DNA from 2 places in the Kitasatospora sp. NPDC057223 genome. Region 2 is predicted to be linked to the other one. Evidence: riboswitches for the same ligand, from Rfam matches in the RefSeq annotation. Region 2 holds a riboswitch; the other holds the start of a gene.
The links. Region 2 has a riboswitch for S-adenosylmethionine ahead of thrC (threonine synthase). Riboswitches for the same ligand answer to the same signal wherever they lie in the genome.
Positions count from the first base shown of each region.

Region 1 (15,128 bases), on a different contig from region 2:
AGAGGGAGTTCGCCGACCGGCAGGCCGCCGAGCGCGTCGGCCGCGATCCCGACCACCCGGCGGCGGACGCCCTCGGGCAGCGGGCGGTCGAGCTGTTCGGCCGGCCGGCCCTCGGCGCTGTCCCCGCCGTCCGGTGCGCCATCGGTGCCCGCCGGGACGGCCTCGACCGCGTCGGGGGGCTGCGCGTCCACAGCGGGCGGCTGCCCCTGCGGCCCGGCGGGCTCCGTCGCTGCGTCCACCACGTCCTCGGCTCCGATCCTGTCCTGTGCTGCAGAGTTCCTGTGCGGCGGCGTACCCGCGGCCGGCCGCCGCTGCCCCGGAACCACCGCTCTCTGCAATTGTCCCGTGAACGGTGCCCCGCGCCGCGGTGCGCCACACGCCCGCGCGCGGCCGGGTGGGCCCGGCCGCGCGGTCGGGGTGTCAGCCCTCGCTGCCGGCCTGGGCGGTCTCGGCCTCGTTGCCGGGGCGGTCCACCAGTTCGACCTGGTCCACCGCGTTGCACCAGCGGCAGCGCACCGACTCGATCGTCTCGGCCAGCACCTCGGTCTCCTCGACCTTGGAGTCGCCGGCCAGGTCGAAGTGCAGGTACTCGACGACCTTCGCGGAGCGGGTGACGTCGAAGCGGGTGAGGTTGCCGCACAGCGTGCAGCGCCAGCGGGTCTCTGCGGTCAGGGCGGGGACGGTCATCGGGGGGTCCTCTCGGCTGTTCCCGGGGGTGGGCGGGAGGCGCTCCCCCCGGGGCCCCGGCGTCGGCGGCGGGAGGCGGGGAATGCCCGCACCAAGCCTATTGCCTGGGACGTCTGCGCTCGCCACCGGTCCGGATCTCCTTCCCGGGTCACCCACACGCAGTACGCCGCGGTGTCATCGCGCGCGGCCGGAGGAATGCTCCCGGGCATGGCGACCCCGGTCCTCGACCACACCGGCGCGCAGGACGGCAGCCCCGCCGCCCCCGTGCCCGTGGTCACGTACGCCCTGATCGCGCTCAACACCCTGGTGTTCCTGCTCGGCCCGGCGGCCGGACTGAACCCCTTCTACGGCACCGGCCAGGCCCGGGTCTGCGCCGAGCAGCGGTACGAGCAGCGCTGGGGTGCCGTCCCCGAGGAGCTGCTAGGCCACCGGCCGCTGACCGCCGACCGGATCACCCAGCCGGACGGCTGCCCGCTCGCCGCCACGCCCGGCAAGAGCCCGGCGCTGTCCGTGCTCAGCTCGCTGTTCCTGCACGCCGGCTGGCTGCATCTGCTGGGGAACATGCTGTTCCTGCACGTCTTCGGCGCCGGTGTGGAGGCCCGGCTGGGGCGGCTGCGGTTCCTCCTCTTCTATCTGACGGCCGGCGCCCTCGCCACGTACGGCTACGCGCTGGCCGAGGCGCACTCGGCCGGCTCGACCCGGGTGCTCATCGGCGCCTCGGGGGCGATCGCGGCCGTCCTCGGCGCCTACCTGCGGCTCCATCCGAAGGCGCGGGTCACCACGCTGGTGCCGCTGCTGCTCTTCCTGCCGCTGCGCTTCCCGGCCTGGCTGGTGCTCGGCCTCTGGTTCGCCCTCCAGTGGTGGTCGGTGCACTCGGGCGGCCCCGGGGTGGCCTACCTGGTGCACGTGATCGGCTTCGCGGTGGGCTTCCTCTTCGCCTGGGCCGCGCCCCGCCGCCGGGCCGGCGCCCCGGCTAGGCTGGCCGGACCCCACGAAGGAGCAGCAGAGTGATCACCGCCATCGTCCTGATCAAGACCAGCGTCGACCGCATCCCCGAGATCGCGGAGGCGATCGCGGCCATCGAGGGCGTCAGCGAGGTCTACTCGGTGACCGGCGGGTACGACCTGGTGGCGATGGTCCGGGTCCGCCGCCACGACGACCTGGCGGACGTGATCCCGGGGCAGCTCAACAAGGTGCCCGGGGTGGAGCACACCGAGACCCAGATCGCCTTCCGGACGTACTCGCAGCACGACCTGGAAGCGGCGTTCGACCTCGGCCTGGACGAATAGCCGGGCCCTCTGAGCCGGGCCCGGCGAACTGGGCCCGGCGGGCCGGGGCCCCTACTGGCGGCGGCCGTCGGCGACGCAGCGGCCGCCCTCGCTGCGGTAGGTCCAGGCGGCGCCGTCCGCGACCAGCTCGCGGACGGCGGCCAGGAACCGCTCCAGGTGCTCGTCGGGGGTGCCGGCGCCGAAGCTGACCCGGATCGCGTTCAGGCTGCGCTCGCCCGGCAGCGACGGCTCCGGCGCACCGCACTCGGACGGTTCGGTGTCCTCGCCGCCCAGCAGGGTGCGCACCAGCGGGTGGGCGCAGAACAGGCCGTCCCGGACGCCGATGCCGTACTCGGCGGAGAGCGCGGCCGAGAAGTGCGAGCTGTTCCAGCCCTGGACGACGAAGGAGAGCACGCCGACCCGGGCGGAGTCGTCACCGAACAGGCTGAGCACCTTGACCTCGGGGATCTCGGCGAGACCGGCCTTGAGGCGGGCGATCAGCTGCTGTTCGCGGGCCTCCAGGGCGTCGAAGCCGGCCTCGCTCAGCGCGCGGCAGGCCGAGGCGATGGCGTAGGCGCCGATCACGTTCGGCGAGCCGGCCTCGTGCCGGGCCGGGCCGGAGTTCCACTCGACGGCGACCGAGCCGTCCACCTCGCGGGCGACCGTCCGGGTGGCGCCGCCGCCGGCCAGGTACGGCTCGGCCGCGTCCAGCCAGTCGCTGCGGCCGGCGAGGACGCCGGCGCCGAACGGCGCGTACAGCTTGTGTCCGGAGAAGGCGACCCAGTCGACGTCGAGGTCGCGGACGGAGACGCGGTGGTGCGGGGCGAGCTGGGCCGCGTCCAGGACGATCCGGGCGCCGTGGCGGTGGGCGGTGGCGGCGAGTTCGGCGACCGGCCAGAGCTCGCCGGTGACGTTGGAGGCCCCGGTGACGCAGAACAGCTTGGGGCCGTCACCGGCCCCGGCCAGCGCCTCGTCGAGGGCGGCGACGGCGTCGGCGTGCGAGCGGGGGGCGCGCAGGTAGCTGACGCTCACGCCCTCGCGGCGCCAGGGCAGCAGCGAGGCGTGGTGCTCGGTCTCGAAGACGAAGACCCGGGTGCCGGCCGGCAGGGCGCCCGCCAGCAGGTTGAGCGAGTCGGTGGTGGCGCGGGTGAAGACGACCTGGTCGTCCTCGCGCAGGCCGAGGAACTCCTCGACGGTGCGGCGGCTCTGCTCGAACAGGTCGGTGGAGAGCTGCGAGAGGTAGCCGGCGCCGCGGTGCACGCTGCCGTAGTAGGGGGCGTAGGCGGCGACGTCGTCCCAGACCCGCTGGAGTGCCGGGGAGCTGGCGGCGTAGTCGAGGGCCGCGTAGGTGACCTTCTCGCCGCTGACGAGCGGGACCTGGACGTCGTGGCCGAGGACGGCGAGCGGGGCGCAGGTTTCGGTGGAGATCACGGACATGGGGATGCACTCCTCTGAGGTGAGGACCCCGGGAGTGCTGATCTGCCGGTGGTCCGCGCTTGCCGCGCGGACGGTGTGCCGCGTGGCCCGGTCCTCACCCAGGGCACCCCGCCACGGACGGAGGGTTGCCGGACAGCAAGCTGGGGCTTGTCGCTGTCACTCATGACCTGGCGAAAACTCTAGGCGGGGGTCGCACAGTGGTCAAACACGAGTCCGCCATCCGGACAGGGCGGCGGCCCGCGGAGCTGCTCCGCGGGCCGCCGTCGTCCTCAACTGCCCGTTCAGGAAGCGGCGCTGGCCTCGGCCCAGTGCTTCAGCAGCTCCTGCGCCGCTCCCGAGTCGATCGCCGCGGCGGCCCGCTCGATGCCGGCCGCGAGCTGCTCGGCCAGCGGTGCGTCGGTCAGCTCCAGGGCCACCAGGGCGCTCGCGGTGTTCAGCAGGACGGCGTCCCGGACGGGCCCCCGCTCCCCCGCCAGCAGCCGGCGCGCGACCTCGGCGTTGTGCGCGGCGTCGCCGCCGCGCAGCGCCTCGATGCCGACCAGCTCGATGCCGACCTCGCGCGGGTCGAAGGAGGCCTCGGTGACGACGCCGTCCTTCACGATCCAGACCCGGGAGGTGGTGGAGATGGTCAGCTCGTCCAGGCCGTCGTCGCCGCGGAAGACCAGCGCGGTGGCGCCGCGCCGGGCCAGCACGCCGGCGATCAGCCCGGCGAGGCGGGTGTCGAAGCACCCGACGGCGTGTGCGGTGACCTTGGCCGGGTTGGTGAGCGGGCCGAGGATGTTGAAGGCCGTCGGGACGCCGAGGTCACGCCGGGCGAGCGAGGTGTGCCGCATGGCCGGGTGGAACTTGGCCGCGAAACAGAAGGTGAGGCCGACCTCCTCGGCGATCTCGGCCACCCGCCGGGCGCTGAGGTCGAGGCTGATGCCGAGCTTCTCCAGCACGTCCGAGGAGCCGCTCGCCGAGGAGGCGGCCCGGTTGCCGTGCTTGACCACCTTGGCGCCGGCGGCCGCCGCGACGATCGCCGACATGGTGGAGATGTTGACGGTCTTGGCGCGGTCGCCGCCGGTACCGACGATGTCGACGGCCGGGCCGGGGATGTGCAGCGGCTCGGCGTGCGCGTACATCGCGTCCACCATGCCGGAGATCTCCTCGACGGTCTCCCCCTTGGCCCGCAGCGCGACCACGAAGCCGGCCACCTGGACGGCGCTCGCCTCGCCGCTCATGATGCCGTCCATCGCCCAGGCGGTGTCCTCCTGGGTGAGGTCCTCACCCCTCAGTAGTGCGGACAGGAGATCCGGCCAGGCGCGGACCACCTGCACGGGGTCGTTGCCGCCGTTCGCAGGGTGCGCGTTCACCATGGCCGTCTCCAGCTCTCGTCAGCGCCGCCGGAGGGGCTCCGGGGGCAGGACGGCCAGCCTATCGAGCGGCATGACACGGCCGCCCCCACCGCCGCCCCTCTTCTCTCCTGCTGAGACGGCGGTGGAGGAGGAGAGGAGAGGAGGAGCGCCGGACGGGGGCGGCCGGGGCGTGCGCCGGGTCAGCGGTTCGCCGGCGCCCGGCCCGCGATCCGGTTCCGGAGGAGGGTGGCGGCGGCCTCGGCCAGCGCCACCGGGTCGACCGGGTGGGAGATCGCGGCGTCCGCCCGGCTCCAGGCGGCGAGCCAGGAGTCCTGCGGCCGGCCGATCAGCACCAGGACGGGCGGGCAGCCGTAGATCTCGTCCTTCAGCTGCCTGCCGAGGCCGAGGCCGCCGGCGGGGACGGCCTCGCCGTCCAGCACGCAGAGGTCCACGCCGCCCTTCTCCAGTGCGCGGAGCACCGCGGGTGTGGTCGCGCACTCCAGGTACTCGACATCGGGAAGGTCCGCGGCCGGGCGCCGGCCGAGGGCCGTCCGCACCTGCTCGCGGGTGTTGCGGTCATCGCTGTAGACGAGGACGGTGAGCGTCTCGTCGGTCGTGTGCGCCATGGGGCCCTGCTCCCTCAGTGTGATCCGGACCACGTCCACCTGTCCCGGATGCTACTCCCGATCACCCGCCGCGGAGCCCCTCCGGCGTGATCCCGCCGGGTCCGGCCCGGAAGGCGCCGCGCCCGGTACTCACCCGTACGGGGGGTGCGGCGTCACCCTGGCGAACGCAGACCACCCGTACGGCGGACCCGCTAGCCGACCCGGCGGCCGCGGGTCGCCGCGACACGCAGGGCAATGGAGTGCTCAGGCCGCTCCGGGGGCCGCCCGGCAGCCCGAACAACCGTCAGAAAACGGACATAGCCCCGCGCGCCCACCCGCCGGACGCCCCGTCGGCCCTCAACGGGGCATACCGCACGCACCGGACACTCCGAGGGACACCCCCCGGCGTGAAGACGGAATAAGGGACCGACATAATGTCCGTCGTGGCGACAGCAACAGCAGTAGAAACCGGGCACGCGCACGGATCGGTCAACCGGCCGAACATGGTCAGCGTCGGAACGATCGTCTGGCTGAGTTCCGAGTTGATGTTCTTCGCGGCGCTCTTCGCGATGTACTTCACTCTCCGCTCCGTGAAGGGGCCGGAGTTCTGGAGCGAGAAGGCGCACGCGCTCAACGTGCCCTTCTCCTCCGTCAACACCACGATCCTGGTGCTCTCCTCGCTGACCTGCCAGCTCGGCGTCTTCGCCGCCGAGCGCGGGGACGTGAAGAAGCTCCGCTCGTGGTTCGTCATCACCTTCGTGATGGGCGCGATCTTCATCGGCGGGCAGATCTTCGAGTACACCGAGCTGGTCAAGAAGGACGGCCTGTCGCTGTCCTCCGACCCGTACGGCACGGTGTTCTACCTGACCACCGGCTTCCACGGTATGCACGTGACGGGTGGTCTGATCGCCTTCCTGCTGGTCCTGGGACGGACGTACGCAGCCAAGCGCTTCACGCACGAGCAGGCCACGGCCGCCATCGTCGTGTCGTACTACTGGCACTTCGTCGACGTCGTGTGGATCGGCCTGTTCGCGACCATCTACCTGATCAAGTAACCAGCTGATCAGGTCGCTGGCTGCCGGCCGCGAGGGCGCCCTCACCGCGAAGACGACCCTGCTGCCGGTGAACGACGCTCCCACCGACCGACCGCGCGCGCAGTCCTCACCGGCTGCCTGCCGTACCGGCCAGACGGCCGCCGGGCGCACCCACCAGTCGACCAGATCCTGACACCGGGGTTATTCCGTGAAAAAGCTCTCCGCACGACGGCGCCATCCACTGGCGGCGCTGGTCGTTCTACTTCTCGCCCTGGCGGCCACCGGGGGGCTGTACGCCGCGTTCGCGCCCGCCGGTCAGGCGCAGGCCGACACCGCCGCGCAGTCGCTCGCGATCGACGAGGGCAAGAAGCTCTTCGCCGTGGGCTGCTCCTCGTGCCACGGCCTGGACGGCCAGGGCAGTTCCGACGGCCCGAGCCTGGTCGGCGTCGGCTCCGCGGCGGTCGACTTCCAGGTCGCCACCGGCCGCATGCCCGCGCAGCAGCCCGGCGCCCAGGTGCCGAAGAAGAAGAACATCTACACCCAGCCCGAGATCGACCAGCTCGCGGCCTTCGTGGCGTCGCTCGGCCCCGGCCCGGTGGCGCCCCTGGAGTCGCAGTACACGTCGACCAACCCGGACGACGTGGCCGCGGGCGGCGAGCTGTTCCGCACCAACTGCGCCCAGTGCCACAACTTCGCGGGCAAGGGCGGTGCCCTCACCCAGGGCAAGTACGCCCCCTCGCTGGAGGGCGTGGACGCCAAGCACATCTACGAGGCCATGCAGACCGGCCCGCAGAACATGCCGTCGTTCCCGGACACCACCATGCCCGAGGAGCAGAAGCGCCAGATCGTGGCCTTCGTCCGCCACACCAACGAAGAGCCCAACCCCGGCGGTCTCGCCCTGGGCAGCCTCGGTCCGGTGACCGAGGGCCTGTTCGGCTGGATCTTCGGTCTCGGTTCTCTCATCGCGATCGCGATCTGGGTCGCCGCCCACACCACCAAGGCCCGGAAGTCATGAGCCACGACATGTCAGAAGACAAGCTTCCGGAGTCGCACGGCTCCGAAGGGCACAGCGAGGTGGCCCCCCACGGCGACCCGTTCGCCGACCCGGGCCTGCCGGTCCACGAACCGCGTCGCACCGACATCGACGAGCGGGCGGCCAAGCGCGCCGAGCGCCAGGTCTCCCTGATGTTCGTCGTGTCGATGCTCGCCACCGTCGGCTTCATCGCCTCGTACGTGGCGATCGACGCGGACAAACTCGTCTACATCTTCCCGCTGGGCCACGTCAGCGCGCTGAACTTCGCGCTGGGCATGACCCTGGGTGTGGCGCTGTTCTGCATCGGCGCGGGCGCGGTCCACTGGGCCCGCACCCTGATGTCCGACCACGAGATCCCCGCCGAGCGGCACGCGATCGAGGCTGACGACGAGGTCCGCGCGGACGTCATCGAGCAGTTCAGGACCGGCGCCGCCGAGTCGGGCTTCGGCCGTCGCAAGATGATCCGCAACACCCTGATCGGCTCGATGGCGCTCGTACCGCTGTCGGGTGTCGTCCTGCTGCGCGACCTGGGCCCGCTGCCCGAGGACAAGCTCCAGCACACCGGCTGGGACGAGGCCACCGAGGCCAAGCCCCTGGCGCTGATCAACATGAACACCAACCGGCCGATGAAGGCCGAGGACATCGCGGTCGGCTCGCTCACCTTCGCCAAGCCCGAGGGCCTGGAGGAGGACGACGAGGACTTCCAGCAGCAGATCGCCAAGGACGCGCTGATGCTCGTCCGGATCGCCCCGGAGGACATCAAGGACTCGGAGTCCCGCGAGCTGGGCTTCGAGGGCATCCTGGCCTACTCCAAGATCTGCACGCACGTCGGCTGCCCGATCAGCCTGTACGAGCAGCAGACGCACCACGCACTCTGCCCCTGCCACCAGTCGACCTTCGACCTGGCGGACGGCGCCCGCGTGATCTTCGGCCCGGCCGGCCACCCGCTGCCGCAGCTGAAGATCACCACAGACGAAAAGGGCTTCCTGGTCGCCACCGGCGACTTCCCGGAACCCGTCGGCCCGAGCTTCTGGGAGCGCTCCGCATGAGTTCCGCGAGCAGCGCCACCACTGGCGCCTCCAAGCCGGCCAGCACCCGAGCCAAGCCCGCCAACAAGGCGGAGGCGGCAGCGGACTGGGCGGACGGCCGGCTGGGGATCTACTCCCTCGCCAAGGCCAACCTGCGCAAGATCTTCCCGGACCACTGGTCCTTCATGCTCGGCGAGATCTGCCTCTACACCTTCATCATCATCATCCTGACGGGCGTCTACCTGACGCTCTTCTTCAAGCCCAGCATGGGCGAGGTCGTCTACCACGGCTCCTACGCCCCGCTCAACGGCATCCGGATGTCGGAGGCCTACGCCTCCACGATCGACATCAGCTTCGAGGTCCGCGGCGGCCTGCTGATCCGTCAGATCCACCACTGGGCCGCCCTGGTGTTCGTCGCCGCGATGCTCGTGCACATGATGCGCGTGTTCTTCACGGGCGCGTTCCGCAAGCCCCGTGAGGTCAACTGGGTCTTCGGCTTCCTGCTGCTGGTGCTCGGCATGTTCGACGGGTTCTTCGGCTACTCGCTCCCCGACGACCTGCTGTCCGGTACCGGTATCCGCTTCATGGAAGGCGCGATCCTCGCCGTCCCGCTGGTCGGCACGTACATCCAGATGTTCCTGTTCGGCGGCCAGTTCCCCGGCGTCGACATCGTGCCGCGGTTCTTCACCATCCACGTGCTGCTCATCCCGGGCATCATGCTGGGCCTGCTGGTGGCGCACCTGATCCTGGTCTTCTACCACAAGCACACCCAGTGGGCCGGGCCCGGCAAGACCGAGAAGAACGTCGTCGGCATGCCGCTGATGCCGGTCTACATGGCCAAGGCCGGCGGCTTCTTCTTCCTGGTGTTCGGCATCATCTCGGCCATGTCGGCGATCGCCACGATCAACCCGATCTGGGCGTACGGCCCGTACCGCCCCGACCAGGTGTCCACGGACGCCCAGCCGGACTGGTACATGGGCTTCTCCGAGGGCCTGATCCGCATCATGCCGGGCTGGGAGATCCGGGCCTGGGGCCACACCCTGAACATGGGTGTGATGGTCCCGCTGGCGATCTTCCCGATGGTGCTGGCCGCCATCGCGGTGTACCCGTTCATCGAGAGCTGGATCACCGGCGACAAGCGCGAGCACCACATCCTGGACCGCCCGCGCAACGCCCCGGTCCGGACCGGTCTCGGCGCGGCCTGGATCAGCCTGTACCTGGTGCTGCTCGTCGGTGGTGGCAACGACCTGTTCGCCACCCACCTGCACCTGTCGATCAACGACATCACGTACTTCGTCCGGGTCGGCTTCTTCGTCGTCCCCGTGCTGACCTTCTGGATCACCAAGCGCTGGTGCCTCGGCCTCCAGCGCCGGGACAAGGAGAAGGTCCTGCACGGCCGCGAGACCGGCGTCATCAAGCGCCTGCCGCACGGCGAGTTCGTCGAGGTGCACGCGCAGCTCCCGCAGGACCAGCTGCACACCATCACCGCCCACGAGCAGCCGCAGCCGCTGGAGCTGCCCGCCGAGGTCGACGAGAACGGTGTCGCCGCGAAGACCTCGATCCTGCAGCGCACCCGCGCGAAGCTCTCCAAGGGCTACTTCGGCGAGACCAGCCAGATCGCCAAGCCCACCGCCGAGGAGCACCACGAGATCACCAGCGGCCACGGCCACCACTGATCCCGTACGCACCCCCGCGTCGCACCCCGAGGGCCGCCGACCAGAGTTCATCTGGTCGGCGGCCCTCGGGCTTTTCCGGATCCGCCCGCGGCCCGCGTCACCCGCCCCGCTTCACGCCTCCCGCATCCCACCGCCCGTCAGGAGCCCCCGTTGCAGCTGTCCGTCGACCACGACTCGGCCACTCCCCCGTACGAGCAGATCCGCGCCCGGATCGCCGAGCTGGCCCGCAGCGGTGACCTCCCCGCCGGGCTGAAGCTGCCCACCGTGCGGGCGCTGGCCGAGGAGCTGGGCCTGGCCGCGAACACCGTGGCGCGGGCCTACCGCGAGCTGGAGGCCGACGGCGTGGTGGAGACCCACGGCCGGCGCGGCACCCTGGTCGCGGCGGTGGGCGACGCCGCCCACCGCCTGGCGGCCGCCGCCGCCACCGAGTACGCCGACCGGGCCCGGCGCCTCGGGCTGCCCCGGGCGGACGCGCTGGCCGCCGTGCAGACGGCCCTGGGGATCGCCTACGACGCCTGAGCGGGTACGGGGTCTCAGAGCTGCGGGAGGACGACCGCGGTGGCCCCGGCGGCGTCGGCCGGGCCGGCGGTACTGACGGGCTGTCCGGTGGCGCTGTGCTTCACCCAGTCCTCCCAGCCGAGGTTCCAGTCCCCGAAGCCGTTGCCGAACGGCTCCATGCCGGCACCCTTGCTGTTGACCACCTGGACGAGGTCGCCGACCCTGGTGTTCTCGTAGAACCACTTGGCGTTCTCGGTGCTCATGCCGGTACAGCCGTGGCTGACGTTGTCGACCCCCTGGGAGGCCACCGACCAGGGCGCGGCGTGCACGTACTCGCCGCTCCAGGTCACCCGGGTGGCCCACTGGACCTGGAGGTCGTAGGACTCCGAGCTGCCGGCGGCTATCCCGATCGACTCCCCGCTCATCCGGACCACCCGCTCCTGCCCGAGCACCACCTTGATGCCGTTGCGGGTGGAGAACCCGGGCTTGCCCGTGGTCACCGGGATGGTGCGGACGCTCTGGCCGTTGCGGGTGAGCGTCAGCTCGTGGGTCGCCGCGTCGACGATGCTCTCGACCCGGTCGCCGGTCCTCAGGCTGAGCGTGCCGCGCGGCCCGCCGTAGAGACCGTCCGCGATCCGGCTGCCCTCCCCGTCGAAGCTCAGGGCGACCTTCGCGTCGGCGGGCCAGTAGTCCTTCGGGCGGAAGTGCAGGTTGCTGTCGTCGACCCAGTACCAGGCACCGACCACGGCGGGCTGGGAGACCACCGTCAGGGCCTTCTCCACCTCCTGCCGGGCGGCGGTGTCCTTGACCGGCTCGGAGAGCTGCACGGTGAGCGGCTGGCCCACCCCGTACACGCCGCTGCCGGAGGAGTCCGGGCCGAGCTTGGCGGTGAGCAGGCGCTGCGCCGCCACGGTGCTGAAGGAGGAGGTGGTCTCGCCCCGGCCGCCCCTGCCGTCGTCGGCGGCGACCCGGACGGCGTAGCTGGTGGCCGCCTTGAAGTGCCCGGTGCTCTGCCAGCTGCTCTGGTCCGCCGAGAGCCGCCCGGCTACCAGCCGCCCGTCCGGCCCGCTGACGGTCACGTCGGTGAGCCGGCTGCCGGGCTCGGCGGTGACGGTGAAGGGCTTGGACGGGTCCACCTGGCCGGTGGCCGAGAGGTGGACGAGGGTGGCCGCGTCCACCGTCCGCGGGGTCTCCACCGCGGACGTCTGCCCGCTGTCGCCGCCCGGGGAGCAGGCGGCCAGGGGGGCCATGCACGCGAGTGCGAGGGAGATGCCGCCTATGCCGCTGCCTATGCCTGAGGTTCCGCGCCTGCCGGTCATGACCGCCTCCGAGGGGTCGCACCACGATTGATCAGATCGTAGGAACACCCGTGCGGATAGCGACATCCGAGGGAGTGGGCGCTGAGCCGGGCGGGTGAGGCCGCCACCCGGCGGACGCAACAGGGCCGGGCGTCCCTTGCGGGATGCCCGGCCCTGTGCAGTGCACTGCCCCGGTGAGGGGCGGGAGGACTACTGGTTCTGGTCCTCGCCGCGGTAGAACTCGAAGACCCAGCCGTACAGGCCGATCAGGATGATCGGGATCGACCAGAAGAGCAGCCACCAGCCGAACACCACACCGAGGAAGGTGAGCGCACCGCCGATCGCCAGCGAGAGCGGCTGCCAGCTGTGCGGGGCGAAGAAGCCCACGTCACCGGCGTCGTCCGCGACCTCGGCCTCGGGGTTGTCACCGGCGCCGCTGTCCACCCGGCGGGCGGTGAAGGCGAGGTAGTACCCGATGAAGGCGCAGAGGCCGAACGACAGGAACAGCGCGGTGGTACCGGCCGGCTCCTTCGACCAGAGGCCGTAGGTGATGGCCATCGCGAGGATGAAGGCCGCGAAGCCGAGGAAGATCTTGCCCTGTTCCTTCATCAGGCGTCGCCCTCCTTCTTGCCCTTGGTGAGCTGCGGGTTGTCGTACTTCGCGGGCGTCACGCCGGCGAAGTGCTTGGCGGGCTCACCGTGAGCCTCCAGGTAGTCCAGCGCGGCGATCTCCGGGTGGTGCAGGTCGAACGCCGGGGATTCCGAGCGGATACGCGGCAGCGTGAGGAAGTTGTGCCGCGGCGGCGGGCAGGAGGTCGCCCACTCCAGCGAGCGGCCGTAGCCCCACGGGTCGTCCACCTCGATCTTCTCGCCGTACTTGGCGGTCTTCCAGACGTTGTAGAGGAACGGCAGGATCGACAGGCCGAGCAGGAACGAACCGATGGTCGAGACGGTGTTCAGGGTGGTGAAGCCGTCCGAGGCCAGGTAGTCGGCGTAGCGGCGGGGCATGCCCTCCGCGCCGAGCCAGTGCTGGACCAGGAAGGTCGCGTGGAAGCCGATGAACAGCGTCCAGAAGGTGATCTTGCCAAGGCGCTCGTCGAGCATCTTGCCGGTCATCTTCGGCCACCAGAAGTGGAAGCCGGCGAACATCGCGAAGACGACGGTGCCGAAGACCACGTAGTGGAAGTGGGCGACGACGAAGTACGAGTCCGAGACGTGGAAGTCGATCGGCGGGGAGGCCAGCAGGACGCCCGTCAGACCACCGAAGAGGAAGGTCACCAGGAAGCCGACCGTCCAGAGCATCGGTGTCTCGAAGCTCAGCGAGCCCTTCCACATGGTGCCGACCCAGTTGAAGAACTTCACACCGGTCGGGACCGCGATCAGGAAGGTCATGAAGGAGAAGAACGGCAGCAGCACCTGCCCGGTGACGTACATGTGGTGCGCCCACACCGTCACGGAGAGGCCGGCGATCGCGATGGTGGCCGCGATCAGGCCGGAGTAGCCGAACATCGGCTTGCGGCTGAAGACCGGGATGATCTCCGACACGATGCCGAAGAACGGCAGCGCGATGATGTACACCTCGGGGTGGCCGAAGAACCAGAAGAGGTGCTGCCAGAGCAGTGCTCCACCGTTGGCCGGGTCGAAGACGTGTGCTCCGAACTTCCGATCCGCCTCCAGCGCGAACAGCGCGGCGGCGAGGACGGGGAAGGCCAGCAGGACCAGCACGGCGGTCAGCAGGACGTTCCAGACGAAGATCGACATCCGGAACATCGTCATGCCGGGCGCGCGCATGCAGATGATCGTGGTGATGAAGTTGACCGCACCGAGGATCGTGCCGAAGCCGGAGAAGGCCAGACCCATGATCCACATGTCGGCGCCGATGCCCGGCGAGCGGACGGCGTCGGACAGCGGCGAGTACGCGAACCAGCCGAAGTCGGCCGCACCCTGCGGGGTGACGAAGCCGGCCACCGCGATGGTCGAGCCGAACAGGTAGAGCCAGTAGGCGAACATGTTCAGCCGCGGGAACGCCACGTCGGGCGCGCCGATCTGCAGCGGCATGATCCAGTTCGCGAAGCCCGCGAACAGCGGCGTCGCGAACATCAGCAGCATGATCGTGCCGTGCATCGTGAACGCCTGGTTGAACTGCTCGTTCGACAGGATCTGGGTCCCGGGACGAGCCAGCTCGGCGCGCATGACCAGGGCGAGGATGCCACCGATCAGGAAGAAGGCGAAGGACGTCCCCAGGTAGAGGGTGCCGATCGTCTTGTGGTCGGTGGTGGTCAGCCACTTGATGATGGTGGAACCCGGCTTGCGGGTGCGCTGGCCCCCGCCGACCGTGACGGCCCCGGCGCCCCCGCCGGCCGCGGCGGGCTCGTTGAGGATGGTCACTTCTCTTCACTTCCCATGGTCGTGATGCCGGAGGGCAGTGCGCCGGTCTGACCCTTGGCCCTGAGCTCCGCCAGGTGCTTGTCGTACTCGGCGCGGTCGACGACCTTCACGTTGAACAGCATCCGCGAGTGGTCGGTGCCGCAGAGTTCGGCGCACTTCCCGCGGTACGTGCCCTTGACGGTCGGGGTGACCTCGAACTTGTTGACGACGCCCGGCACGACGTCCATCTTCATCAGGAAGTTGACGGGCCAGAAGTCGTGGATGACGTCCCGCGAGGTGAGGACGAACTTCACCGACTCGTTGACCGGCAGGTACAGCGTGGGCTCCTCCTCCGGGGTGCCCACGTCGTACGCGGCGGTCGTGCTGGTCGGGTCCGCGTTCTCGGTGTTCTCGTAGTTGAACGCCCAGCTCCACTGGAAGCCGACCACGTTGACCGTGTGGTCGGGCTTGGCGGAGGTCGAGATCAACCGCGACTCGTCGCGGGCCACGAAGTAGAACAGCACCGAGACGATGACGATGGGGACCGCGGTGTAGAGCGCCTCGATGGGCACGTTGTACCGGGTCTGCGGAGGGATCTGGATGCCGGAGCGGCTGCGCCGGTGGAAGATCACACTCCAGATGATCAGACCCCACATCAGTACGCCGACTGCCAGCGCCGCAATCCAGGAGCCCTGCCACATCTGAAGGACCATCGGTCCTTCCTTCGTGACGGGGCTCGGGAGGCCAAGCCTGGGGAGGTCGTTGGCCGAGCAGCCGGTAGCGGTCGCGATGACGAGGCCCAGTGCCAGCGCCTGAGGCAGCTTCCGCCGCATCGTGCGCCGCGGCGAGCGGTCGGAGCCG
Region 1 is NZ_JBHUWW010000121.1:4,425-19,552, forward strand. It holds gene ACFUK0_RS31350 (NYN domain-containing protein) at 1-191, opposite strand, end outside; gene ACFUK0_RS31355 (hypothetical protein) at 421-687, opposite strand; gene ACFUK0_RS31360 (rhomboid family intramembrane serine protease) at 895-1,698, shown strand; gene ACFUK0_RS31365 (Lrp/AsnC ligand binding domain-containing protein) at 1,695-1,976, shown strand; gene ACFUK0_RS31370 (aminotransferase class V-fold PLP-dependent enzyme) at 2,028-3,392, opposite strand; SAM riboswitch class IV at 3,443-3,560, opposite strand; gene trpD (anthranilate phosphoribosyltransferase) at 3,674-4,750, opposite strand; gene ACFUK0_RS31380 (hypothetical protein) at 4,930-5,355, opposite strand; gene ACFUK0_RS31385 (heme-copper oxidase subunit III) at 5,769-6,389, shown strand; gene ACFUK0_RS31390 (c-type cytochrome) at 6,577-7,383, shown strand; gene ACFUK0_RS31395 (Rieske 2Fe-2S domain-containing protein) at 7,392-8,450, shown strand; gene ACFUK0_RS31400 (cytochrome bc complex cytochrome b subunit) at 8,447-10,105, shown strand; gene ACFUK0_RS31405 (GntR family transcriptional regulator) at 10,256-10,624, shown strand; gene ACFUK0_RS31410 (Ig-like domain-containing protein) at 10,639-11,853, opposite strand; gene ACFUK0_RS31415 (cytochrome c oxidase subunit 4) at 12,112-12,510, opposite strand; gene ctaD (cytochrome c oxidase subunit I) at 12,510-14,288, opposite strand; gene coxB (cytochrome c oxidase subunit II) at 14,285-15,128, opposite strand, start outside.
Region 1: it holds a riboswitch for S-adenosylmethionine, as region 2 does, so the genes downstream of both, ACFUK0_RS31370 (aminotransferase class V-fold PLP-dependent enzyme) here and thrC (threonine synthase) in region 2, are expected to answer to the same signal.

Region 2 (15,128 bases):
CCAGCCGGGCTCCTCGGTGACCTGGACGGGAGACGTCCCCGCGGCGGGCACCTACAAGTTCTCGGTGCACTTCAACAACCCGGCCGCCGACGTCAAGGGCACGGTCGCCGTCAACGGCAAGGACCGCGACGGCGGGTTGAACTTCCAGAACTACGCCCCGGGCCAGGACCAGTCGAACTCCTGGTACAGCACCTACATCCTGCCGCAGCTGCAGGCCGGGCCGAACACGGTCACGGTGTCGGTCCCGGCCGGGAGCGGTGGCAGCATCCTGGTCGACCAGATCACGGTGAGCCCGAACGGCTGACCGCCCCGGCCCGCCCCGGGAGCCCGGGGCGGGGGGCCGTCAGACCGACGCGGTGACCCTGCTGAACCGGTCGGCGCCGGTCACCCAGCTGCCGCGGCGCATGACCGCGACGAGGTCGTGGGTCTCGGAGTCGAGGACCACGAGGTCGGCGTTCTTGCCGGTCTCCAGCGAGCCGGTCGTGCCGGCCAGGCCGAGCAGGCGGGCCGGCACGGTGGACAGTGACTCGACGGCCTGGTTCAGGCTGAGGCCGTTGACGGTGACGGAGCGCTTGAACGCGACGTCCAGGGTGAGGGTGGAGCCGGCGATCGAGCCGCCCTCGACCAGGCGGGCGACGCCGTTCTCGACCTTCACCTGCAGCGGGCCGAGCGGGTAGAGCCCGTCGCCCATGCCGGCCGCGCCCATCGCGTCGGTGATCAGCGCGACCCGGGAGGCGCCCGCCGTGTTGTAGGCGAGGTCCAGCACCGAGGGGTGCAGGTGGACGCCGTCGTTGATCAGCTCGACGGTGACCCGCTCGTCCTCCAGCAGGGCGACGATCGGGCCCGGCGCGCGGTGCTGGATGCCCGGCATCGCGTTGAACAGGTGGGTCGCGACGCTCGCGCCGGCCTCGATGGCTTCGAGGGTCTTGGCGTAGTCGGAGTCGGTGTGGCCGACGGCGGCGATCACGCCGAGGCCGGCCAGCATCCGGACGGACTCCAGCCCGCCGGGGAGCTCCGGCGCCAGGGTGACCATCCTGGCGTGGCCGCGGGCGGCGTCCACCAGCTTGCGCACCAGCGCCGGGTCGGGGTCGCGCAGCAGGTCGGGGCGGTGGGCGCCGCACCGGTTGTGCGAGATGAACGGTCCTTCGAAGTGGATGCCGGCGATCACGCCGTCCTCCACGAGTTCGGAGAGGACCGCCGCCTGGCGGCAGACCTCGTCGATCTCGCCGGTGACGGTGCTGGCCATGCTGGTGGTGGTGCCGTGGGCGAGGTGCGTACGGGCGACCGTGATCGCCTCCTCCGCGATCCCGGAGGCGTACGAGCCGCCGCCGCCGCCGTGCACGTGCAGGTCGACGAATCCGGGGACGACGGTGAAGCCCGTCAGGTCCAGGTCGCCGGGCTCGCGCTCGCCGCCGAATCCGGACAGCACCGGCCCGTCGATCGTGACCCGGCCTTCGTCGACGACGCCGCCGGGCAGGACCAGTCGGGCGCCGGCCAGTGCAGTGCGGTCCGCGGTCACGCGGTCACCTCCATCGAGAGCAGGTCCCAGGCGAGCAGCCCGGCGCCAAGTGATGCGGCGGTGTCTTTGAGCATGGCCGGTAGGACCTTCGGCGGCATCTGGAAGGTCAGCCGCTCGCTCACCGCTGCGCGAAGGGGCGTGAAGAGCGTGTCGCCGGCTTCGGCGAGGCCGCCCCCGACGATCACCGTGGACGGGTCGAGCAGGCTCTGGGCCAGCACGATGCCGTCGGCGAGGGCTTCGACCGCGCACTGCCAGACCGCCACGGCGCGTTCGTCCCCGGCGTCGACGGCTTCGGCGCAGGCGGCCGCGTCGGCCGCCGGGTCGCCGGTGGCCTCGGCCCAGGCCCGGGAGACAGCGGAGGCCGACGCCAGGGTCTCCAGGCAGCCGCGCGCGCCGCAGCCGCAGAGCGGGCCGCCGGGGCGGACCACCACGTGGCCGATCTCCCCGCCGTAGCCGTGGGCACCGGCCTCGATCCGGCCGCCGATGCCGATGGCGCCGGCGATGCCGGTGCCCAGCGCGATGAACAGGAATCGGTCGACACCGCGGCCCGCGCCGAGCCGGCCCTCGGCGAGCCCGCCGGAGCGGACGTCGTGGCCGAGCGCGACCGGGATGGCGGACCCGTCCCTCCCGGCCAGGCGTTCGCCGAGAAGTTTGCGCAGCGGGAGATCCCGCCAGCCGAGATTGGCGGAGTAGACCGCGATCCCGTTCTTCTCGTCGAGCGTCCCCGGGACGGCGACGCCCGCGGCGAGGGGGTCGCAGCCGAAACGGCCGCGCCCCTCGTCCGCCAGGGCGGCGGCGAAGTCGAGAATGGCGGTGACCACGGCGTCCGTGCCGTGCTCCCGCCCGGTCGGTCGGCGTGCTTCGAACAGCACGGAGCCGTCCTGGGCGAGCAGCGCGGCCTTCATGCCGGTGCCGCCTACATCGAGTGCGATGACGTACTTCACAGGGGACAGTTTCGCCTGGCCAGGGCAAAGAGGTCTAGTCCAGTTGGCTTATTGGTCTGAGCCAGAACGAGTGAGATTGGTCGCTACCGGTGCGGTTGGGGCGATTTGCCGGATCTCACTCCGGCTCCCACCCCGGTGTGAGATCCGGCGGAGCTCCCCCGGCGCGTTCGGACGGCCCGCTGCGCCGGGGCCGGAATGTGCGAGGCTGGGCCGGCCCCGCGCGCCCGCGCGCGGCACAGACAGCGGAGGAGGGCGGCAGCGCGTGTCCAGGTACGAGCGGTGGAACGCACTGTTGGAGCTGCTGGCCGAGCACGGCCGGCTGGACGTCGAGGAGGCCGCGCAGGCGCTCGACGTCTCCGCCGCCACCATCCGCCGCGACCTCGACGAGCTGGCCCGCCAGCAGATGGTGACCCGGACCCGCGGCGGCGCGGTCGCCCACAACGTCTCGTACGACCTGCCGCTGCGCTACAAGACCGCCCGGCACGCCGGGGCCAAGCAGCGGATCGGCGCCGCCGCCGCCGCCCTGATCGCCCCCGGCGAGGTGGTCGGCCTCAACGGCGGCACCACCACGACCGAGGTGGCGCGCGCGCTCGCGGTGCGGCCCGAACTGGTCGGGCGGACGGAGGGCGGGCCCGGCCGGCTGCTCACCGTCGTCACCAACGCGCTGAACATCGCCAACGAACTGACGGTCCGTCCGCAGGTGAAGATCGTGGTCACCGGCGGAGTGGCCCGCCCGCAGTCGTACGAGCTGATCGGCCCGCTCGCCAACGCGGTGCTCGACGAACTGGCCCTGGACGTCACGGTGCTCGGCGTGGACGCGCTCGACGTGGCGCACGGGGCGACCGCCCACCACGAGGGCGAGGCGAGCGTCAACCGGCTGCTGGCCGAGCGGGCCCGCCGGGTGGTGGTGGTCGCGGACTCCTCCAAGCTCGGCCGCCGGGTCTTCGCCAGGATCTGCGGGCTCGACCGGATCGCCGTGCTGGTCACCGACACCGAGGTGGACGAGGAGCTGGCCACCGCCTTCACGGAGGCGGGCGTGCAGGTGATCCGGGCCTGAACTCCGTTCGGGTGGAGGGGCGTTCTGTCCGCAATCGCCGGAATGTCATTGCGCGCACTGCAACGTGATCCGGCACTTCGGTAACTGACTGCCGAGAGGTATGGACCTCTCCGGCGCGCGTTTGGGACTGTTGCGGCCAATTCCCCCCGACGAAGGCGGTATCCGCGGTGAACTGGCCTGCTCACGGCTCCTGTCGGCTCCTCGGCACAGCGATCGTGGGTGCGCTGCTGCTCAGCGGCTGCGGCGGAGCCGGCGGTTCGGACGTGACGCTGAAGCTGGTCGCCGCCGACTACGGCGACAGCGAGGCCACCAGCTCCAAGCCCTTCTGGGACGACCTGGCGCGGCGCTTCGAGGCGGCCGACCCCTCGGTCAAGGTCAAGGTCGACGTCGTCAGCTGGACCGACATCGACCAGCACGTCGCCGACCTGATCAAGAGCGGCAACTCGCCCGACCTCGTGCAGACCGGCGGCTTCGCCGACCAGGTCGCCGCCGGCCGCCTCTACCCGGCGGCCGACGTGCTCTCGATGGAGGTGCAGGCCAACCTCGACGACGGCTTCGCGCACGCCGGCCAGGTGCTCGGCACCCAGTACGGCATCCCCTTCGTCGCGTCCACCCGCGTCTTCATGTACAACAAGGCGGTCTTCCAGAAGGCCGGGATCACCCAGCCGCCGGCCACCTGGTCCGAGGTCCGGGCGGACGCCGACAAGATCAAGGCCAAGGTGCCCGGCGTGATCCCCTACGGGCTGCCGCTCGGGCCCGAGGAGGCCCAGGCCGAGTCCATGCTGTGGGCGATGAGCGGCGGCGGCACCATCTCCGACGACGTCGGCAACTACAGCATCGACAGCCCGCAGAACCAGGCCACCTTCGGCTGGCTGCACACCAACCTGGTCCAGCCCGGCCTCACCTACCCCGACCCCGGCGCCGTCGACCGCAAGACCGCCTTCGCCGACTTCGCGGCCGGCAAGGTGGCGATGCTCAACGGCCACCCCTCCCTGCTGCGCAAGGCCGCCGCGGGCAGCATCGACTTCGGCACCGCGCTCGTCCCGCGCAAGGACGGCCTCCCGAAGACCGGCACCCTCGGCGTCGCCGACTGGATGATGGCCTTCAAGGCGAACGGGCACAAGAACGAGATCAAGAAGTTCCTGGGCCTCGTCTACGCGAAGGAGAACCAGCTCGCCTTCGACGAGAAGTACAACCTCCTGCCGGTCACCGACGACACCGCCGCCGAGATGAGCGCCGACGGCAAGCACGACGACCTCAAGCAGTTCCTCGCGGTGCTGCCGAACGCCAGCTTCTACCCGCTCGGCGACCCGGCCTGGAACCAGATCAGCGCGAAGCTCAAGAAGGAGATCGGCGGCGCCGCGACCGGGAACGCCAAGGACGTGCTCACCGGCCTGCAGAACGCGGCGGTGGAGGAGACCAAGAAGCTCCGCTAGCTCCCGCGGGGTCGGCCCGGCGTCAGCCCAGCGTCAGCGCGTAGGCCTTGCGCAGGGTCTCGTGCACCGTCCAGACGGTGCGGTCGCCCGCGTGCAGGACGGCGCAGTCGCCCGGGCCGACCTCCAGGACCGGGCCGCCCTCGAACTCGATGGTCGCCCGGCCGCTGAGCACCACGAACAGCTCGTCGGCCTCGGTGTCGGTGACCACCCCGGGGGTGATCTGCCAGATGCCGCGCAGCTGGCGGCCGTCCTCGGACTCCCACAGCACCCGGCCAGACACCTCGGGCGTGCCCGAGAGGATCTGGGACGGGTCGAGCGGGTCCGGTTCGAGCTCGGCGGTCGGGATGTGCAGGGCGAAGCTGTCGGTCATGCCCCGACGCTAACCCGCCCGGCCGCCCGGCCGGGGGCGGCACAGTGTGTCGGACCGGCGGGGGAGAATGACACCTCGTAGGGGCCGACGGACGGTGAGGTGGCGGCGATGGCCGGGCTCGATGCGCGGGAGCTGGCGGTGCTGGCGCTGGAGGCCAGGCCGTGGCGCACGGCCGGCGCCAAGGAGCGGGCGGTCCGCGAGGAGCTCGGCCTCTCCGGCACCCGCTACTACCAGCTGCTCAACGCCCTGCTCGACCGCCCCGAGGCGCTCGCCCAAGACCCGCTGCTGGTCAACCGGCTGCGCCGGATCCGCGAGCGCAAGCGCGAGGCCCGGTAGCGACCCGCCCACGACGCTGCGGTGTGGTCCGGGGAGCCGTGGGTAGGGTCCGGACATGGCCATCACCGAGTTGCCGGAGCCCGTGACAGCAGCCGGACGGGACGGGCTGGCGGCCCTGCTCGCCGACCCGGCGGGCGCCGTCCTCGCCTTCGACTTCGACGGGACGCTCTCCCCGATCGTCCCTGACCCCGCGCAGGCCCGCGCCCACCCCGGGGCCGCCGCCGCCCTGGCCGCCCTGGCTCCGCTGGTGGCGTCCGTCCTGGTGCTGACCGGCCGCCCGGCCGCGCTCGCCGTCGAGTACGGCGGCTTCACGCAGGTGCCCGGACTGGTCGTCCTCGGCCAGTACGGGGTCGAGCGGTGGGACGCGGAGAGCGGCGAGGTCCGCGCGCCCGAGCCGCACCCGGGCGTGGCGGCGCTGCGCCCGCTGCTGCCGGCCTGGCTGGAGCGGACCGGTGCGCGGCCCGGCACCTGGGTCGAGGACAAGGGCCGGGCGCTGGCCGTCCACACCCGCCGCACCGACGCCCCCGAGGATGCGCTCGACCTGCTGCGCGAGCCGCTGGCCGGCCTCGCCGCCGACCACGGCCTGCTGGTCGAGCCCGGCCGGCTGGTGCTGGAGCTGCGGCCGCCGGGCGTCGACAAGGGCGCGGCGCTGACCGCCTTCCTGCGCGAGCGCGGCGCCCGCAGCGTCCTCTACGCCGGGGACGACCTGGGCGACCTGGCCGCGTTCGCCGCCGTCGAGAAGCTCCGCACCGAGGGCGTGCCCGGCCTGCTGGTGTGCAGCGCCGCGGTCGGCGACCCGCCGGTCCGCGAGATCGCCGACCGGGCGGACGTCGTCGTCCCCGGCCCGGCCGGCGTGGTCGCGCTCGCGCAGGGGCTGGCCGGGCGGTTCAGCCGAGGGCGTTGAGCTGGTCCAGGAACCACTGCTGGGGCGGCAGCGCGGTGGCTGCCGCCGCCAGCCGCTTGGTGCGCTCGGTGCGTTCGGCGGCGGGCATGGTGAGGGCGGTGTGCAGGGCCTCGGCGGTCGCGATCACGTCGTACGGGTTGACGGTGACCGCGTCCTCGGCGAGTTCGGCGTGGGCGCCGGCCTCGCGGGAGAGGACGAGCGCGCAGCCGGCGTCGGAGACCACCGGGACTTCCTTGGCCACCAGGTTCATGCCGTCCCGGATCGGGTTGACCAGGGCGACGTCGGCCAGCCGGTAGGCGGCCAGTGAGCGCGGGAAGTCGTCGTTGACGTGCAGGATCACCGGCTGCCAGCTGCCGGTGGCGAACTCCGCGTTGATCTCCCGGGCGATCTCCTCGACCGAGGCGGTGTACGACCGGTACTCGGCGAGGTCGGTGCGCGAAGGGTAGGCGAAGGCGATGTGGACGACCTTGTCCAGCCACTCGGGCCTGGTCCGCAGCAGGTGCCGGTAGGCCAGCAGGCCGCGGACGATGTTCTTGCTCAGCTCCGTCCGGTCGACCCGGACGACCGTCCGGCGGTCGCCGACGGCCTCCCGCAGGGCGGCGAGGCGCTCCTCGACGTCCGGGCGGTGCGAGCGCTCGCGCAGGAAGTCGCCGTCCGCGCCGAGGGCGTGCACGCCCAGCCGGGTGGTGCGTCCGGCGTGCGTGACGGTGAGGGCGTCGCGGTCGACCTCGGCGCCGAGCACGGCCTCGCAGCAGTCCGCGAAGGCGGCGGCCCAGCGGCGGGTCAGGAAGGCCGCGCGGTCGGCGCCCAGGATGCCGGTCAGGACGGCCTCGGCGACGTCGTCCGGCAGCAGCCGGTAGTAGTCCGGCGGTGCCCAGGGGGTGTGCGAGAAGTGGCCGATCCGCAGGTCGGGCCGGCGGGCCCGGAGCAGGGCCGGCACCAGCGAGAGGTGGTAGTCCTGCACCAGCACGGCGGCACCGGGGGCGGCCTCGGCGGCGAGCGCGTCGGCGAAGGCGGCGTTGTAGCTCTCGTAGGCCTGCCACTCGGTGCGGAAGTCCTCGTCGAAGGCGGGCGCGGTCGGGGTGGCGTACAGCAGGTGGTGGACGAACCAGAGAGTGGAGTTGGCGACGCCGTTGTAGGCCCGCGCGAAGGTGTCGGGGTCTATGTCCAGCATCCGGACGGCCTGTCCGCCGACGTCGTGCCCGGCGCGGTCGAGCCGGCCGTCCGGCGACTGCCGGGCGGCGGCCCGGTCGGCGTCGCCGAGCGCCGCGCAGACCCAGACCGCGGAGGGGTCGTCGATGGCGGAGAGCCCGGAGACCAGGCCGCCGCCGCCGCGCCGCAGCGTCAGCGAGCCGTCGTCCTGGGTGGTGAAGGAGACCGGGCCGCGGTTGGAGGCCACCAGGATCGGGGCGCTGCCGGTCGGACTCGAACGTGTCGTCGTGAGATCGCCCATGGGGGGAACCTTGCCGTGCTCCGCCACCCGCAAACACCTCCGGGCGGCCCTATCGCGCGCTGTGACGCCCCGCGTACTCGGCGACGGTGTGCATCGGCGGCCGTTCCAGGGCGCCCACCGGGTGGGTGTGGGCGGTGAAGCCGCCGTCCGTCCGGGTGAACTGGGTGAGCAGCGGGTGCACCAGGTCCTCGGAGGCCTTCAGGCGGTGGGTGCGGTCCAGGCGCTCCAGGGCGGTGCGGTAGATGGTCGCGGCCATCCGGCCGAGCGCCTGGCTGTCCTGGTGACGGTGCCGGCGGACGCCGACGTCGACCTGGGCGAGGGCGTCCAGGCCGACCGCCTCCAGGGCGTCCACCAGCAGGCCGAGCTCGACGCCGTACCCGGTCGGGAAGGGCAGCCGCTCCAGCAGCGAGCGCCGGGCCGCGTACTCGCCGCCGAGCGGCTGGACGAAGCCCGCCAGCTCCGGCCAGTGCAGGTTGAGCAGCGGGCGGGCGACGAGTTCGGTGACCCGGCCGCCGCCGACCGGGTCGACCGGGCCGCGGCCTGCTCCGTCCTCGCCCCCGCTGAGGGTCAGCGGGCGGTCGTACATCGCCTTGACGAGCTGGATGTGCGGCTCGGTGAGCAGCGGGCCGACGATGCCGTGCACGAAGGCGGGGTCGAACTCGCGCAGGTCGGCGTCGACGAAGCAGACGATCTCCCCGGAGGTGACCAGCAGGGAGCGCCACAGCACCTCGCCCTTGCCGGGTTCGGCGGGCAGCCGGGGGAGCACCGAGTCGCGGTGGACGACCCGGGCGCCGGCCTCGGCCGCGGCCTCGGCGGTGTTGTCCGCCGAACCGGAGTCGATCACGACCAGTTCGTCGACCAGCGGCACCCGCTCCATCAGCTCCCGGCGGATCACCCGGACGATCTCCCCGACGGTCGACTCCTCGTCCAGGGCGGGCAGCACCACGCTGACCGTGCCGGCCCGGCCGGCCGCCTCCTTGGCGGCGAGCAGGCTGCGCACCGGACGGTCGGCCGCGCTCCAGGACCGGCGGCGCAGCCAGGACGCCACCTCCGGGAGAAGCGCGGGGGGCAGCTCGGCAGGCACGGCACACTCCTTGGTGAGGCGACGGTGAGGCGACTCCACGGCGTCGGCAACGCCCGCGGGTGGTGAGCAATTTCACGCTGGTGGCGGCATCTCGCGTGGCGGACGGTCCGGTTCGCGGTTGACGCCTTCGGATACAGTCTTCGTACAGCGCTCAGACCTTCGCACGCCGGGGTCCCCCGCTGAGCAGGACCACAACTTCACATAGCTCATCCAGAGGGACTGAGGGAACGGCCCGTCGACGTCCCGGCAACCTTCTCGCGCGGCAGCTTCGGCGGCCCCGGCGGGACAGGTGCCAATTCCGTCCTGTGGCGCGCCCGCGTCACGGGGAAGATGAGGAGAGAGGCCTCCGCCATCATGGCTATCACCCCTGCCGCAGACGTCACGAACACCGTCGACCTCGGCCCCGCCACCGCGCTTTCCTGTCGCGAGTGCGGCACCCGCTTTCCGCTCGGCCCGAGTTTCGCGTGCCTGGAGTGCTTCGGCCCGCTGGAGATCGCCTACGACTTCGGCTCGCTGGACGCCGCCGAGCTGCGCAAGCAGATCGAGGCCGGCCCGGCGTCCGTCTGGCGCTACGCCCCGCTGCTGCCCGTTCCGGCGGACGTGGCCTCCAAGCCCAACCTGAACCCGGGCTGGACTCCGCTGGTGAAGGCGGACAACCTGGGCCGCGAGCTCGGCTTCACCGCTCAGCTGCACGTCAAGGACGACTCGGGCAACCCGACGCACTCCTTCAAGGACCGCGTGGTGGCCTGCGCCATCGAGGCCGCGCGGGCGTTCAACTTCACCACCCTCTCCTGCTCCTCGACCGGCAACCTGGCCGGCGCCGTCGGCGCGGCCGCCGCCCGGGCCGGCTTCAAGTCCTGCGTGTTCATCCCGCACGACCTGGAGCAGGGCAAGGTCGTGATGGCCGGTGTGTACGGCGGCGAGCTGGTCGGCATCGAGGGCAACTACGACGATGTGAACCGCTTCTGCTCGGAGCTGATCGGCGACCCGGCCGGCGAGGGCTGGGGCTTCGTCAACGTCAACCTGCGTCCGTACTACGGCGAGGGCTCCAAGACGCTGGCGTACGAGATCTGCGAGCAGCTGGGCTGGCGCCTGCCGGAGCAGCTCGTCATCCCGATCGCGTCCGGCTCCCAGCTCACCAAGATCGACAAGGGCCTGCAGGAGCTGATCAAGCTCGGGCTGGTCGAGGACCGCCCGTACAAGATCTTCGGCGCCCAGGCCGAGGGCTGCTCCCCGGTCTCCACCGCGTTCAAGGCCGGCCGCGACGTGATCCGCCCGGTCAAGCCGGACACCATCGCCAAGTCGCTGGCCATCGGCAACCCGGCGGACGGGCCGTACGTGCTGGACATCGCCCGCCGGACCGGCGGCGCCGTCGAGGACGTCACGGACGCCGAGGTGGTCGAGGCGATCAAGCTGCTGGCCCGCACCGAGGGCATCTTCGCCGAGACCGCCGGCGGGGTGACGATCGGCGTGCTGAAGAAGCTGGTCGAGACCGGCCAGCTGGACCCGTCGAAGGAGACCGTCGCGATCAACACCGGCGACGGCCTCAAGACCCTGGACGCGGTGGCCGATGCCGGTCTCACCACGACCATCCGCCCGACGCTGGAGTCCTTCCGCGCGGCCGGCCTCGCCTCCGTCTGATCCCCCACCCCGCTAGGAGAGCCACCGCCATGAGCGCCAACGTCCGCATCCCGACCATCCTGCGCACCTACACCGGCGGCGCCGCCGAGGTGGCCGCCGAGGGCGCGACCCTCAGCGAGATCATCGCCGACCTGGACCGCAACCACGCCGGCATCGCCGCCCGCGTGCTCGACGACACCGGCAAGCTGCGCCGCTTCGTCAACATCTACGTCAACGACGACGACGTGCGTTTCGCCGAGGGCCTGGCCACCGAGATCAAGGACGGCGCCAGCGTCTCGATCATCCCGGCGGTCGCGGGCGGCTGCTGATCCCCGCCACCGCCGCGCCCGCGGTACCACCGAGCCGCCTTCACGACCGGAATTCCGTTCTCCGGTCGTGAAGGCGGCTCGTGGCGTTCGGGTGGGAATTCGGAGCGCCCGGGCGGAGTAAAGTGTCCGACAGCTGACGACGGGGCCCCCTCTCCCCTTTCCGGCGTTCTTCCGCGCCTCCGGGCGCCCTGCGGCACCTGTGACCGTCCGTCCGCTGAGACCGGCGTGGGTCGCCGCCGTGAAACATGTCGGGCGGGTGTCAGAATTCCTGCCGCGATTCGTGCAATTCGTCCGGTATGCCCGGTACTGAATGCCGAATTTCTCCGCATTCCTGCCGCATTGCCCCTTGACGGCCTCCGTGAATTGCCGACGGTTGGGCCTGTTGCAGAGGGCTTCTATCCGGATACATTCAGCGGCGATCGACGCAGTCGCCCACTCGGGCGGCCACCTCCCGGTGGTCCTGAACGGGCAGCTGCGGCGCGCGCGGCTGTGCCCAGGGGGGGTTCCCCGGGCCGGCCTCGAACCAGACCCGGGACCGCGACCTGCGGGATCCGTGAAGGGCCAGCACAGCACTAGGGGAGTTCGGAATGGCTCAGGGCACCGTCAAGTGGTTCAACGCGGAGAAGGGCTACGGCTTCATCGCGGTCGACGGTGGTGCGGACGTGTTCGTCCACTACAGCGCGATCCAGATGGACGGCTACCGCACCCTCGAGGAGGGCCAGCGGGTCGAGTTCGAGATCTCCCAGGGACAGAAGGGCCCGCAGGCGGACATGGTCCGCGCGGCGGTCTGACCTTTCCGGACCCCGGAGCCTCGGCTCGGCCCACGAGCTGGTGATCCGCTTCGACCGACGGGCTCGTACGACACACGTCGTGCGGGCCCGTCGGCATGTCCCGGCGCGGCGGCGCGGCGCGGGGACGCGTACGAGGGGATCGCCGATTGGGCTTGCACTCGCCATGCCGGAGTGCTAATCATTGGCGTTAGCACTCACAGCTTGAGAGTGACAACGGACCGGGTCGGTGAGGCCCCCGGGAGCGGTAGGGGAAAGGACCCCCGCACACCAGGGCCGTCCGTCGCGGGCACCCTCCGGTCCGAGCATTCACCGCCGTCTCGGAGGACCACTTCACATGGCAAAGATCATCGCGTTTGACGAGGAAGCTCGCCGCGGCCTTGAGCGCGGGATGAACCAGCTTGCCGACGCTGTCAAGGTCACGCTCGGCCCCAAGGGTCGCAACGTCGTCCTTGAGAAGAAGTGGGGCGCCCCCACGATCACCAACGACGGTGTCTCCATCGCCAAGGAGATCGAGCTGGAGGACCCCTACGAGAAGATCGGCGCCGAGCTGGTCAAGGAGGTCGCCAAGAAGACGGACGACGTCGCGGGTGACGGCACCACCACCGCCACCGTGCTCGCCCAGGCCCTGGTCAAGGAAGGCCTGCGCAACGTCGCCGCCGGCGCGAACCCGATGGCCCTGAAGCGCGGCATCGAGAAGGCCGTCAAGGCCGTCTCCGACCAGCTGCTCGCCCAGGCCAAGGACGTGGAGACCAAGGAGCAGATCGCCTCCACCGCCTCCATCTCGGCCGCCGACACGCAGATCGGCGAGCTCATCGCCGAGGCGATGGACAAGGTCGGCAAGGAAGGCGTCATCACCGTCGAGGAGAGCAACACCTTCGGTCTGGAGCTTGAGCTCACCGAGGGCATGCGCTTCGACAAGGGCTACATCTCGGCCTACTTCGCCACCGACCTGGAGCGGATGGAGACCTCGTTCGAGGACCCCTACATCCTGATCGCCAACTCCAAGATCGGCTCGGTCAAGGACCTCCTCCCGCTGCTGGAGAAGGTCATGCAGAGCGGCAAGCCGCTGGTCATCATCGCCGAGGACGTCGAGGGCGAGGCCCTGTCGACCCTGGTCGTGAACAAGATCCGTGGCACCTTCAAGTCCGTCGCCGTCAAGGCCCCGGGCTTCGGTGACCGCCGCAAGGCCATGCTCGGCGACATCGCCATCCTCACCGGTGGCACCGTGATCTCCGAGGAGGTCGGCCTCAAGCTGGAGAACGCCGGCGTCGACCTGCTGGGCACCGCCCGCAAGGTGGTCATCACCAAGGACGAGACCACCATCGTCGACGGTGGCGGCGACAGCGACCAGGTCGCCGGCCGGGTCAACCAGATCCGCGCCGAGATCGAGAACAGCGACTCGGACTACGACCGCGAGAAGCTCCAGGAGCGCCTCGCCAAGCTGGCCGGCGGCGTCGCCGTCATCAAGGCCGGCGCGGCGACCGAGGTCGAGCTCAAGGAGCGCAAGCACCGCATCGAGGACGCCGTCCGCAACGCGAAGGCCGCCGTCGAGGAGGGCATCGTCGCCGGTGGTGGCGTCGCGCTGCTGCAGGCCTCGGTCGCGTTCGACAAGCTGGAGCTGGAGGGCGACGAGGCCACCGGTGCCAACATCGTCCGCGTGGCGCTGGAGGCCCCGATCAAGCAGATCGCGGTCAACGCCGGCCTCGAGGGCGGCGTCGTCGTCGAGAAGGTGCGCAACCTGCAGCCCGGTTGGGGCCTGAACGCCGCGACCAACGAGTACGTCGACCTCATCGCCGCGGGCATCATCGACCCGGCGAAGGTCACCCGCTCGGCGCTGCAGAACGCCGCCTCCATCGCGGCGCTGTTCCTCACCACCGAGGCCGTCATCGCCGACAAGCCGGAGAAGGCGGGCGCTGCCGCCGGCGGCGGCATGCCGGGTGGTGACATGGACTTCTGATCCCACCGGGGTCGGCAGGTTCCTGATCGCAAGGGCGGTTCCCTCCGGGGGGCCGCCCTTGCGGCGTTCCCGGGCACAGGCGTCCCGGGCACGGGCGTCCCGGGCGCTGGCGTCCCAGGCACAATGGACGGATGTCCAGCCCCGAAATCGAAGCCGCCCTGCACAACGCCCGCGCGCTGATCCTCGCCGACCTGTCCGCCCGCGACGTGGCGGACGCCACCGTGGTCTCGCTCGTCGAGGACGCCGTGACGCACCGCCGGTGGTGGCTGGAGCAGTGGCCGGACGGCACCGAGTACGTCCTCGGGCTGATCGCCCAGGACGTCCAGGACAAGCTGCTGGAGCAGTACGGCCGCTGGCCGCTCTGCCCGGCCTGCACGGCCGAGGACGACCCGCACGCGCTCGGCGTGGAGCCCGAGCTGGGCCCCGATCCGCACTGGGTGTGCGGCAAGGAGGCGGTCGTGGTGGCGCCGGTCGGCGGGCTCTCCTGAGAGCGGCCCCCGGCCGAGCGGCCGTCAGCCGCCCAGCCGGGTGAGCTCGTCCGCCAGGTTGGCCCGGGCCGCCGCGTCGAAGCGGGCCCGGCCCGGCTCCGTCCGGTAGAGCGCGGGCAGCGCGAGCAACTGGCGCAGGACGGCCGCCCGCCCGGCCCGGAAGTCCTCGTCCGGGACGAAGGCGTACTCCTCCCGGACGGCCGCCGCGTACGCCGCGTACGCCTCGGGAGCCCCGCCGAGGACGGCCAGGTCGGCGTCGCAGAGCACCTCGCCGTCCCGGTCGCCGGGCTCGGGGTCGTGCCCGGTGGTCAGCCGGACGAGGCGGGCCACCCGCTCCACCCGCTCCGCGGGCAGTCCGGCCTCGGTGAGCGCCCGGACGGCGAGCTGGGCGCTGCGCTCCTCGTTCTCCGAGCGGTCGGGCCGGTAGACGGCGTCGTGGAACCAGGCGGCCAGCCGGACGGCGTCCGGGTCCTCGGCGTGCCCGGCGAGGGCGTCCACGTGGTCCAGCACCGCCAGCAGGTGGCCGGTGGTGTGGTACCGGCGCTGCGGCTCGGCCCAGCGCTTCAGCAGGGCGCGCCCGTACGGCTCGGGGTCGACGCCCGCGCCGCAGCGCAGCAGCAGCGCGTTCCAGCGGGCCGCCAGGGAGTCGGTTGCGGGGTGCGGGTCGCTCGCCATGCCGCTCATTGTGGACCCGCCCGCCGATGGCGCCGCACCCGGGTCAGGACCGCCCGGGCTCCGGCAGGAGGAGGGCGAGCAGCAGGGCCAGCGGCGGGACGAAGCACAGCACGGTCAGCACGCCCTGCGGGCCGTGGGCCTCGGCGACCCGGCCCAGCAGCGGGG
Region 2 is NZ_JBHUWW010000134.1:5,290-20,417, forward strand. It holds gene ACFUK0_RS32920 (hypothetical protein) at 1-304, shown strand, start outside; gene nagA (N-acetylglucosamine-6-phosphate deacetylase) at 344-1,519, opposite strand; gene ACFUK0_RS32930 (ROK family protein) at 1,516-2,463, opposite strand; gene ACFUK0_RS32935 (DeoR/GlpR family DNA-binding transcription regulator) at 2,726-3,520, shown strand; gene ACFUK0_RS32940 (extracellular solute-binding protein) at 3,688-4,956, shown strand; gene ACFUK0_RS32945 (cupin domain-containing protein) at 4,979-5,326, opposite strand; gene ACFUK0_RS32950 (DUF3263 domain-containing protein) at 5,435-5,662, shown strand; gene otsB (trehalose-phosphatase) at 5,718-6,566, shown strand; gene ACFUK0_RS32960 (trehalose-6-phosphate synthase) at 6,550-8,019, opposite strand; gene ACFUK0_RS32965 (glucosyl-3-phosphoglycerate synthase) at 8,069-9,103, opposite strand; SAM riboswitch class I at 9,307-9,440, shown strand; gene thrC (threonine synthase) at 9,458-10,744, shown strand; gene ACFUK0_RS32975 (MoaD/ThiS family protein) at 10,774-11,052, shown strand; gene ACFUK0_RS32980 (cold-shock protein) at 11,640-11,843, shown strand; gene groL (chaperonin GroEL) at 12,178-13,800, shown strand; gene ACFUK0_RS32990 (hypothetical protein) at 13,932-14,288, shown strand; gene ACFUK0_RS32995 (HD domain-containing protein) at 14,313-14,972, opposite strand; gene ACFUK0_RS33000 (MFS transporter) at 15,007-15,128, opposite strand, start outside.